DNA from 3 places in the Bradyrhizobium genomosp. III genome. Region 2 is predicted to be linked to each of the others. Evidence: predicted binding sites of a transcription regulator. Region 2 holds the regulator's gene; each other region holds the start of a gene.
The links. Region 2 encodes PhoB, which activates phosphate uptake and scavenging genes when phosphate is short. Its sites were predicted from a motif close to TGTCATNNANCTGTCAT; they were not measured.
Positions count from the first base shown of each region.

Region 1: the regulator PhoB is predicted to act here: its motif matches at 1,587-1,603, upstream of IC66_RS0102370 (RNA degradosome polyphosphate kinase).
Region 3: the regulator PhoB is predicted to act here: its motif matches at 1,488-1,504, upstream of IC66_RS0121965 (UDP-2,3-diacylglucosamine diphosphatase).

Region 1 covers NZ_AJQF01000026.1:12,182-16,067, reverse strand. Annotated here, with positions in the region: gene purM (phosphoribosylformylglycinamidine cyclo-ligase) at 1-29, opposite strand, end outside; gene IC66_RS0102380 (CDP-alcohol phosphatidyltransferase family protein) at 187-729, shown strand; gene IC66_RS0102375 (DnaA ATPase domain-containing protein) at 841-1,518, shown strand; gene IC66_RS0102370 (RNA degradosome polyphosphate kinase) at 1,677-3,869, shown strand; gene ppx (exopolyphosphatase) at 3,885-3,886, shown strand, end outside.
Region 2 covers NZ_AJQF01000056.1:17,042-20,927, forward strand. Annotated here, with positions in the region: gene pstA (phosphate ABC transporter permease PstA) at 1-336, shown strand, start outside; gene pstB (phosphate ABC transporter ATP-binding protein PstB) at 333-1,151, shown strand; gene phoU (phosphate signaling complex protein PhoU) at 1,163-1,879, shown strand; gene phoB (phosphate regulon transcriptional regulator PhoB) at 1,902-2,609, shown strand; gene IC66_RS0105320 (GcrA family cell cycle regulator) at 2,839-3,351, opposite strand; gene IC66_RS0105325 (aspartate aminotransferase family protein) at 3,807-3,886, shown strand, end outside.
Region 3 covers NZ_AJQF01000256.1:21,798-25,683, reverse strand. Annotated here, with positions in the region: gene IC66_RS0121970 (glycosyltransferase family 4 protein) at 1-638, opposite strand, end outside; gene IC66_RS0121965 (UDP-2,3-diacylglucosamine diphosphatase) at 652-1,464, opposite strand; gene thiD (bifunctional hydroxymethylpyrimidine kinase/phosphomethylpyrimidine kinase) at 1,871-2,671, opposite strand; gene IC66_RS0121955 (PAS domain S-box protein) at 2,983-3,886, shown strand, end outside.

The DNA of each region.
Region 1 (3,886 bases), on a different contig from region 2:
TAAGTGAGGCCGTTTTTGCGGTCGGTCATGCCCGATTTCCAGTGGGTTCGCGGCTGGTTACGTCGAATTCCGGGGACGCGCAATGGCTCGCATGGCGCACCGCCGTATACTATGTAGAGATATCAACCGGTTCAGCCTCCCGAGAGGCCGGATTCGAGGTCAGACCGGGTGCCGGGAAGCGCTTTCGTGAGTATTCCGAATATCATTACCCTGGGCCGCATCATGCTGGTCCCGATCATCGTCTGGGCCATCGTGTCGAGCCAAATGGAGGTCGCGTTCGCCGTCTTCCTGATCGCCGGTATCAGCGACGCCGTGGACGGCTTCCTGGCCAAGCGCTTCAACATGACGAGCGAGCTCGGCGCCCTGCTCGACCCGCTCGCGGACAAGGCGCTGCTGGTCTCGATCTACATGGCGCTGGGCATCTGGGGCGCAATTCCGCGCTGGATCGTGATCCTGGTGGTCTCGCGCGACATCATGATCGTCGCCGCCGTGATCGTGTCCTGGCTATTCGACCGGCCCGTCGAGATGAAGCCGTCGAAAGTGTCAAAGCTCAACACCGTGGCACAGGTGGCGTTCGCGGCGCTCGTGCTGGCAGCGCTTGCCTTCGGCTTCAAGCCGGCCCCTTATGATATCATCCTGATGGGCCTCGTCACGGTCTTCACACTCTCCTCCGTGTCGCTCTATCTGGTCGAGTGGCTGCGGCACATGAGCACGATCGAGGCCAAGTAGCACGATCGAGGCCAAATGAGAGGCGATGCGGCCCCGTAAAAGGCCAACTCCCGCTCGATACGTCCGACCTCTTCGAATGACGCCGGCGCGCCGGCATGGAGCAAAGCAAGCGTGCCAGGCCGCGTTCACCCCCGACAATTGGCGTTTTCGCTTCCGCATGCGGAGAGCCTCAGCCGGGACAATTTCCTCGAAGGCCCCGCCAATGCGGCCGGTCTCGGCCTGATCGACAGCTGGCCGGAATGGCCGAACCGGATCATGTGGCTGGCCGGTCCCGAAGGAAGCGGCAAGAGCCATCTCGCCGCGATCTGGGCCGAGGCATCAGGGGCCCGCTCCACCACGGCCAATGCGCTGACCGCTGCGGGGGTCCCGGGCACGCTCGCCACCGGCGCGCTGGTGGTCGAGGATCTCAAGGCCAGGGAAGTTGACGAACGCGCCCTCTTCCACCTGATGAACCTCGCCCGCGAGGATGGCGCCTACGTCCTGTTCACCGGACGCGAGGTGCCGGCCTCGCTGGAGATCGAGCTTCGCGACCTGCGCTCGCGTCTGCGCGCCGTTCCAGTGGTCGCGTTGCTACCGCCCGACGACCAGCTGTTCCGCGGCCTGATCGTCAAATTCTGCGCCGACCGCCAGCTCACCGTGGACGAGAGCGTGGTCGGCTACCTCGCCACCCGCCTGGAGCGGTCCTCGGCCGCCGCCCGCCAGGCCGTGGAACTGCTCGACAGCGAAGCCCTCAGGCTCGGCCGCCCGGTCACCCGGGCGCTGGCCGCCGAGCTGCTCCGCGACGCCTGATCGGCCTCCGTGGCCGCCTCCAGACCCACGCCAAGCCCGCTTGACGCGGCGAACCGGCGGAACATCAATGTCATCGAAACGTCATCGCTCTAACACATGCTCCGGCCGGTTTTGCGCATAAGTCGCAAATTGGGGCGAACTGGATGGACCGACTTCTGATGGACTCTGCGCAAGCTGTTGAAACTAAAGAAAAAGCCCCAGAGACCGAGAGCCTGCCGGCGATCGCATCGAGTCCCGAGCGATTCATCAACCGCGAGCTCTCCTGGCTGCATTTCAACCGCCGCGTCCTGGAGGAATCGGTCAATCACAGCCACCCCATGCTGGAGCGGGTGCGATTCCTGTCGATTTCGGCGAATAACCTCGACGAGTTCTTCATGGTCCGCGTCGCCGGCATCAAGGCCCAGGTGCGTGAGGGCATTGCCGAACGCAGCCCCGACGGCCTGACGCCATCCGAGCAACTCGCGCTGATCAACCGCACCGTCTCCGAGCTCGCCTCCGACCAGCAGGCGATCTGGCGCGACCTGCGCGGCACGCTGGCCGATGTCGGCATCGTGCTCGTCGAGGGCAAGGAGGTCACCAAGGCGGAACGGACCTGGATCGAGGACTACTTCCTCAGCAACGTATTCCCGCTGCTGACCCCGCTGGCGATCGACCCGGCCCACCCCTTCCCGTTCATCCCGAGCCTCGGCTTCACCATCGCGCTCCAGCTCACCCGCGCCGCCGACGGCAAGCAGATGAACGCGCTGATCCGCATGCCCGGCAAGATCGACCGCTTCATCCGCCTGCCGACCGAGGGCAAGGCCGTCCGGCTGATCTCGCTGGAGCAGGCGACCGCCCTGTTCATCAACCGCCTGTTCCCAGGCTACAATCTGCACGGCCAGGGCGCCTTCCGCATCATCCGCGACTCCGAGCTCGAAATCGAGGAAGAGGCGGAAGACCTCGTCCGCCTGTTCGAGACCGCGCTGAAGCGCCGCCGCCGCGGATCGGTGATCCGGCTCGAGATCGACGCCAAGATGCCGGAGGAGCTGCGCAACTTCGTTCAGCACGCGCTGTCGGCCGCCGATGACGAGGTGTTCCTGGTCGACGGCGTGCAAGCGATGAACGAACTCTCGCAGCTCACCCGCCTCGACCGGCCCGATCTCGAATTCACCCCTTACGTGCCGCGCCACCCCGAGCGCGTGCGCGAGCATGGCGGCGACATCTTTGCCGCGATCCGGCAGAAGGACCTCGTGGTCCATCATCCCTACGAATCCTTCGACGTGGTGGTGCAGTTCCTGCAGCAGGCCACGCGCGACCCCGATGTCGTCGCGATCAAGCAGACGCTCTACCGCACCTCCAACAACTCGCCGATCGTCCGCGCGCTGGCGGAAGCCGCCGAGGCCGGCAAATCCGTCACCGCGTTGATCGAGCTGAAGGCGCGCTTCGACGAGGAAGCCAATATCCGCTGGGCACGCGACCTCGAACGCGCCGGCGTGCAGGTCGTCTACGGCTTCCTCGAACTGAAGACGCACGCAAAGCTCTCGATGGTGGTGCGCCGCGAGGGCGGCAGCCTCACGACTTACGTCCATACCGGCACCGGCAATTATCACCCGGTCACCGCGCGCATCTACACCGACCTCTCCTACTTCACCTCGGATCCGACCATCGGCCGCGACGCCGCGCGTGTGTTCAATTTCATCACCGGCTATGCCGCGCCGAGCGATCTGGAGAAGATGGCGGTGTCGCCGCTGACCCTGCGCAAGCGCATCATCGAGCACATCCAGGGCGAGACCGCGCATGCGCGCCACGGCCGCCACGGTGCGGTCTGGATGAAGATGAATGCACTGGTCGACCCCGACATCATCGACGCGCTCTATGAGGCTTCCCAGGCCGGCGTGCAGGTCGAGCTCGTGGTGCGCGGTATCTGCTGCCTGCGCCCCGGCATTCCCGGCCTGTCCGAGAACATCCGCGTCAAGTCGATCATCGGACGCTTCCTGGAACACGGCCGAATCTACTGCTTCGGCATGGGCCAGGGCCTGCCGAGCACCAAAGCGGCTGTGTATATCTCCTCCGCCGACATGATGCCGCGCAACCTCGACCGCCGCGTCGAGGTGCTGTGTCCGCTGCAAAATCCGACGGTGCATCAGCAGGTTCTCGAACAGATCATGGTCGCGAATCTCAAGGACAATGAGCAGAGCTGGCAATTGTTGCCGGACGGGTCCTCAACGCGTATGAAGACCGCGAAAGGCGAGGAGCCTTTCAACGTCCACAACTACTTCATGACAAATCCGAGTCTGTCTGGCCGTGGAAAGTCGCTCAAGGAATCCTCGCCGCGTCGTCTCACGCGCCGGAACGAACGCCATCAATCCTGATCAGGGATGTTCGACGT
Region 2 (3,886 bases):
GCGGCCTCGGCGCTCGGCCTGCCGCGCTCGCTGGTGATCAAGCGTATCGCCTATCGTGCGGCCCGGTCGGGCCTCATCACCGGCGTGCTGCTCGCCACCGCCCGCGTCGCCGGCGAGACCGCGCCGCTGCTCTTCACCGCGCTGTCGAACCAGTTCTTCAGCCTCGGCCTGAACAAGACGATGGCCAATTTGCCGGTCACCATCAACAACTTCGTCCAGAGCCCCTACGCCTATTGGAAGCAGCTCGCCTGGAGCGGCGCGCTGCTGATCACGCTCACCGTGCTTGCCCTGAACATTGGCGCGCGCATCCTCGGCGCCGAGAGGACTGCAAAATGACCGACCTGTCCGTTTCCATGAGTTCCAACGCTCATCTGGCCTCGCAGCCGCTGCCGGAAGCCCCGGCCAAGGTGACGGTGCGCAATCTCAACTTCTATTACGGCGAGCACCACGCGCTGAAGAACATCAACCTGACGCTGGGTGCCAACCGCGTCACGGCGTTCATCGGCCCGTCGGGCTGCGGCAAGTCGACCCTGCTGCGCATCTTCAACCGGATGTACGACCTCTATCCGGGCCAGCGCGCCACCGGCCAGCTCATGCTGGACCAGACCAACATCCTCGACCCCAGGCTCGACCTCAATCTGCTGCGCGCCCGGGTCGGCATGGTGTTCCAGAAGCCGACGCCGTTCCCGATGACGATCTACGAGAACATCGCCTTCGGCATCCGCCTCTACGAGAAGATCTCGAAGTCCGAGATGGACGACCGCGTCGAGAAGGCGCTGCGCGGCGGCGCGCTGTGGAACGAGGTCAAGGACAAGCTCAACGCCTCCGGCCTGTCGCTCTCCGGCGGCCAGCAGCAGCGCCTGTGCATCGCCCGCACCGTCGCGGTGCGGCCCGAGGTGATTCTGTTCGACGAGCCCTGCTCGGCGCTCGATCCGATCTCGACCGCCAAGGTCGAGGAGCTGATCCAGGAGCTGTCCGAGAACTACACGATCGCGATCGTCACGCACAACATGCAGCAGGCGGCGCGCGTCTCCGACAAGACCGCCTTCATGTATCTCGGCGAGCTGATCGAGTTCGACGACACCAGCAAGATCTTCACGTCGCCGAGCGACCGGCGCACGCAGGATTACATCACCGGCCGGTTCGGCTGAGGAGACGCGACATGGGTACTGAACATACCGCAAAAGCTTTCGACACCGACCTCCAGGAGCTCACCCGCCTGGTCGCCGAGATGGGCGGCATCGCCGAACGCATGATCGTCGATTCCGTCGGCGCGCTGATCCGCCGCGACGTCGCGCTCGGCCAGCGCGTCGTCACCATCGATGCCGAGCTCGACGCGCTGCAGAAGCGCATCGAGGAACGCGCGGTGCTCACCATCGCCCGCCGCCAGCCGATGGCGGTGGATTTGCGCGAGATCGTCGGCGCCATGCGCGTTGCGACCGACCTCGAGCGCATCGGCGACCTCGCCAAGAACATGGGCAAGCGCGTCGCCGCGCTGGAGACCGACTTCCATCCGCTGAAACTGTTCCGCGGCCTGGAGCACATGACCGACCTCGTGCAGCAGCAGGTCAAGTCGGTGCTGGACGCCTATGCCGCACATGATCTGCCGGCGGCGATGGCGGTGTGGAAGGGCGACGAGGAAGTCGACGCGATCTGCACCTCGCTGTTCCGCGAGCTCCTCACCTACATGATGGAGGATCCGCGCAACATCTCGTTCTGCATCCATCTGATGTTCTGCGCCAAGAACATCGAGCGGATCGGCGACCACGCCACCAACATCGCCGAGACCGTGTTCTACATGATCGAAGGCCAGGCGATCACCGACAAGCGGCCGAAGGGCGACATGACCACCTTCGCCACGACGGTCCCGAATACCTGAAGACTCAAGGAGCGACGACCCGATGGGCGCACGCATTATGGTGGTTGAGGACGAGGAAGCTCTCACCGAGCTGCTTCGCTACAACCTCGAAGGCGACGGCTATGACGTCGAGACGGTGATGCGCGGCGACGACGCCGACACCCGCCTCAAGGAGCACATCCCGGACCTGATCGTGCTCGACTGGATGCTGCCGGGCCTGTCGGGCATCGAGCTGTGCCGGCGGCTGCGGACCCGTTCCGACACCAAGCAGCTGCCGATCATCATGCTCACCGCGCGCGGCGAGGAGAGCGAGCGGGTGCGGGGACTTGCGACCGGCGCCGACGACTACATCGTCAAGCCGTTCTCGGTGCCGGAGCTTTTGGCGCGCGTGAAGGGCCTGCTTCGCCGCGCCAGTCCTGAGCGACTCGCGACAGTGCTGGCCTATGGCGACATCGAGCTCGACCGCGACAAGCGTCGCGTGGCGCGCTCGGGCCGGCCGATCGATCTCGGTCCGACCGAATATCGCCTGCTGGAGTTCTTCCTGGAGCATCCGGGCCGCGTGTTCTCGCGCGAGCAGCTGCTCGACAGCGTCTGGGGCCGCGACATCTACATCGACGAGCGCACCGTCGACGTCCATATCGGCCGCCTGCGCAAGCTGCTCAATCTCGGCCGCGAGCAGGACCCGATCCGCACCGTCCGCGGCGCCGGCTACGCGCTCGACGATCGGTTCGCGAAGGCGGAGCAGACGTAAGGTTTGCAGGCGTTGGGGTTTGGTGGGCTGCCGCCACATTCTCCGGTGTCGTCCCTGCGAAAGCAGGGACCCATAACCACAGGCAGTGGTTTGGCGAAGACTCGGAGTGACCATCTCGCGCAACAACAGCGCCCTGTGGTTATGGATCCCCGCGTTCGCGGGGATGACACCGAGTTGGTTGAGGCGCCGTCGTGTGACGGCTGCCGTCTTTGCGATCAGCTAAATCCGCTCACCGCGGACCCGGCTTTGCCGGGGCACGCCGGCGATCCGCCGCCGGCTGATACGCCACGCGCGAGTGCTGGGCGCAGTAGGGCAGGCCGGACAGCGCCCTGCCGCCGCAGAAGAAGAAATCCGGGCTGGAGGGATCGCCGACCGGCCAATGGCAGGTGGCCTCGTTCAGCTCGAGCAGCGACAGCCGCTGGCTCATTGGCACCACGTTGTCGTAGGTGACCGGTTCGGCCTCCACCTCGACCTCGAAGGCCTGCGCCAGCGCGGTGTTGCCGCGCGCAATGGGGCGGGTCACCCGCATCATGTGCTGCGCGGGACGCGCCTTGCGCGGCCGGGGCGCTGCCGATGAAGGGCTCTTGGCACGGCCGGACAGACCGAGCCTGTGCACTTTGCCGATCACGGCATTGCGGGTCACATTGCCGAGTTCAGCTGCGATCTGGCTGGCCGAAAGTCCGGCCTCCCAGAGCTTTTTCAGCTGCTCGACGCGATCGTCGGACCAGGTCAAAACCGTCATTGCACCCTTTCCCTCGCTACGCGCCGCCATCCTGGGGCCTCGCAGCGATTGCCTAAGCCTTCAAAAACCCGTGCCGTCAGAATCCCTTAAGGCTCGCCGGGCGCGTGACTGACGCCCGAACGTTTACGCCGGTACAAGAGGACTCTTGGGATCAGAACCGCTGCACGAGATGTCGTATCTGACAATCCAAACGCTACAATATGGCGTGACTCCCGCGCAAGAGTCCGCCGACTCGCTTCCACATGTTCCGTGGTGAAAACCCGCAAAATCGGCACCGCAAGACTACGGATTCAGCGTTTCGCGAGGCTTTCCGGGCGGCATTGACACCCGTCTTGCCAGGCATAAGATAGTCGCGCGTGCCGCCCTTAAAAGGCGGCACGTTTCGTTTTCCGGGCCGGTCGATGGTGCGTTGCGCAATGCACGCGTCACACCGTCCGCAACATTCAAGTGACATCATGACTAACAGCGCAGCGCCGCATTTGCTCCCCGTTTTCGCCAGAGCCGACCTCGGCTTCGAGCGCGGCGAAGGCTGCTG
Region 3 (3,886 bases), on a different contig from region 2:
GCGGGGCCGTCACCAACGATGACCTTGGTCCCGGGCAGCTCGAGATCGAGGAAGGCCTCGAGATTTTTCTCCACCGCGACGCGGCCGACCGATAGGAACACCGGTCCCGGCAGGCAAAGGTCGATGGCGCGGGGGTGGAACAGATGGGTGTCGACGCCGCGCGGCCACAGCACGACATTGTCGAAACCACGCTCGGTCAGCTCGCGGGCGAGCGCAGGCGTTGCCGCCATCACGGCGCGGCTGGGCGCGTGGAAGCGGCGCAGTGCCCGCCAGATCAGCGAGCCCGGCACCGGCACGCGGGCACGGACATATTCGGGAAAGCGGGTGTGGAAGCTGGTCGTGAACGGCAGCTTGCGCTGGCGGCAATAGCGGCGGACCATCAGGCCGATCGGCCCTTCGGTCGCAATGTGGATGCTGTCGGGGCGCGCCTCCTCGATCAGCTTGGCGATTCGTGCGGGACGGGGCATCGCCAGCCGCACATCGCGATAGCTCGGCATTGCAAAGGTGCGGAAGGATTGCGGCGTCAGGAACGTGAATTCGACGCCGAGGCTTTTGCCGGCGTCGGCGAGCTTGGTCAGCGTCCGAACCACACCGTTGACTTGCGGGTGCCAGGCGTCGGTCGCGACCAGGATGCGCATCAGGCGGCCTCTGTTATGCAGCTCTGGCTGCAACCTGCGGGACGGCTGCCGGCTTCTGCAAATGATCCGCCCAGGTGATGATCTCGAAATGACCGTCGTCGTGCTCGACCAGCGCCGTGCAGCTCTCGACCCAGTCGCCGCAATTCATGTAGCGAATGCCGCCCTCGTCGCGGATCACGGCGTAATGGATGTGGCCGCAGATCACGCCGTCGGCGTCGTGGCGCCGCGCCTCGGCGGCGAGCGCCTGCTCGAACGCGCCGATGTAATTGACGGCGTTCTTGACCTTCTGCTTGGCCCATTGCGACAGCGACCAATAGGGCACCTTGAACAAGCGGCGGAAGAAGTTGACGAAGCGATTCATCTGGATCGCGAAGTCGTAGGCCTTGTCGCCGAGATGGGCGAGCCAGCGCGCGTTTTGCACCACGAGGTCGAAGATGTCGCCATGGATGACGAGATAACGCTTGCCGTCCACGCCGGTGTGGACCGTGTTCTCGACGACGTCGATGCCGCCGAAATGCGTGCCGTAATAGTTGCGCAGGAACTCGTCGTGATTGCCGGGGATGTAGACGACCTTGGCGCCCTTGCGCGCCTTGCGCAGCAGCTTCTGCACGAGGTCGTTGTGGGATTGCGGCCAGTTCCAGCTCGATTTCAGCGCCCAGCCGTCGACGATGTCGCCGACGAGATAGATCGTGTCGGCATCATGGTAGCGTAGGAAGTCGAGCAGAAGATCGGCTTGAGAACCGCGGGCTCCGAGATGAACGTCGGAGATGAACAACGTGCGAAAGCGCCGCTCCGGGCTCTCGTCACTCACATCGTAACTTCCCATGCGCCAGCCTGTAACAATGTCCCGTGACAGGGGGATGACCAATTGAACTTTTGAGGCACCCTCAGATACGAATCACGCCTTGCCTCGCCTGCCTGCGAATATCAGCCGCATGCGACAATCAGGCGACATGGCGCCGCAGGAGGCGCCGGGACCCTACTCTTCCCTGAGGCCATCTCCCCCGCGGCACATCCTTCGAGACGCCCGCCGTTGGCGGGCCTTCAGGATGAGGGCGGAGTGCGCGGCTGCAAATTCAAAGCGGACCGACGCAGTTCAGCCTCATCCTGAGGAGACCGCGAAGCGGTCCGTCTCGAAGGAGAGGCGCTTGCTCGATGTCGCCACAAGGCATTGGGGACGATGAAGCCAGCGCTCAACGGATCGATGGCCGCGCTTCCGCGGACGGCCCGCCTCAGTAGAACCTGTGGAAATGATGGACCGGGCCGTGGCCGTGCCCGACGCTGAAGCGGTCGGCGGCTGCGATGGCCGCGCTGATCCAGGCCTTGGCGTTGCGCACGGCAAGCTCCAGATCTTCGCCCTTGGCCAGTCCAGCCGCGACCGCCGAGGACAGCGAGCAGCCGGTGCCATGGGTGTTGCGGGTCGCAACGCGCGGCGCGGCGAGCGCGATCGTGTTTTGGGCATCGACGAGATAATCGATGCTCTCGGCGCCCTCGCCGTGTCCGCCCTTGATCAGGACCGCACGGCAGCCGAGCGCCAGCAGGCGATGCCCCTGGCTTTCGATCTCGGCCTCGCTTGCCGCGACCGGCTCGTCGAGCAGAGCCGCGGCTTCCGGCAGATTGGGCGTGATCACCGACGCCAGCGATATCAGTTTTGTGCGGAGCGCGTCGACGGCCTCGGATGCCAGCAGGCGGTCGCCGGAGGTTGCCACCATCACGGGATCGAGCACGACATGCCGCGGCGACCAGCGCGACAGCGCGGCCGCGACCGCATCGATGCCGGCGACCTCAGCCACCATGCCGATCTTCACCGCGCCAATGTCGAGATCGGAGAACACCGCATCGATCTGCGCGGTGACGAATTCGGCCGGGACCGGGTGAATGCCGGTAACGCCACGCGTGTTCTGCGCCGTCAGCGCCGTGATGGCGGAGGCACCATAGACGCCGAGCGCGGCAAAGGTCTTCAGGTCGGCCTGGATGCCGGCACCGCCGCTCGAATCGGAGCCGGCGATGGTGAGTGCGACTGGGGTCGTCATCGCCGGGCACCTTTGCTGGATAAGGACACCGCCATGGCCTGTCCTAGCGCGGCCGTGGAACACCGGCAAGCGCGCCGAGCCGTGTCCGACAGTGATTCGCGACGCCGTGTATTCCCTGCGAATCAGGCAAGCGGCGGGCCGGCACGCCCCGCAATCGTGCGGACTTGAAAATGCAACCGCGCCGGACCCTTGGTATAGTCTCGAACCTTACCTGCTTCGCCGGAGCGCGAGGTGAGAGTGGAACTGTCCAGCGACACCCATGTTGCGGGCTCCCGGCCCGCAAGCCGCCTGGAACGGAATCTTGGGGTGGAATGATGTGGGCCTTTTTTGAACGTCTCCTCGACTCGTCCATGCTGTCGCCGCACGGCATCTGCCTGTTGTGGGAGCCTGAGCTGATCTGGCTTCACGTCGTTTCCGACGCCTGCATCGCCGCCGCCTATTTCTCGATTCCGTTTGCCCTTGCGATTCTGGTCACCAAGCGGCGCGACCTCAAGTTCGGCTGGGTCTATTGGGCCTTCGCGATCTTCATCATGGCGTGCGGCCTGACCCACGTATTGTCGATCTACACGCTCTGGGTCCCGGTCTATGGCATCGAGGGCATGGTCAAGGCGGCGACCGCGGTGGCATCCGTGGTCACGGCGGGCGCGCTCTGGCCGCTGCTGCCGAAGATCCTGACGATCCCCTCGCCGTTCGAGCTGCGGCAGGTCCAGGCCGCGCTCGAGGAGGAGGAAATCAAGAGCCGGGACGCGACGCTCCTGCTCCAGCAGGTCAGCGACGCCCAGCGCGCCATGCGCGAGAGCGTGGCGCGCCTCACCGCGATCGTCGAGACCGCGGTCGACGGGGTCATCCTGCTCGACGCGCAGGACCATATTCTGCTGTTCAATCCGGCCTGCGAGCGCTTGTTCGGCTACTCTGCCGACGAGGTCATGGGCCGGAACGTCAGGATGCTGATGCCCGAGGCGGGCACCGCGCCCGACAGCCACGCAAGGCATTTCGCGACCGCCGGCGAGGCCATCGGCCTGCGCAAGGACGGATCGACCTTTCCGATGGACGTGTCGGTCGGCCGGACCCGGCAGGACGGCGAATTGATCTTCGTCGGCATCGTCCACGACCTGACCGCGCGCAAGCTGACTGAGCAGCAGCTCCAGCAGGCGCAGAAAATGGAGACGGTCGGTCAGCTCTCCGGCGGCATCGCCCACGACTTCAACAACCTGC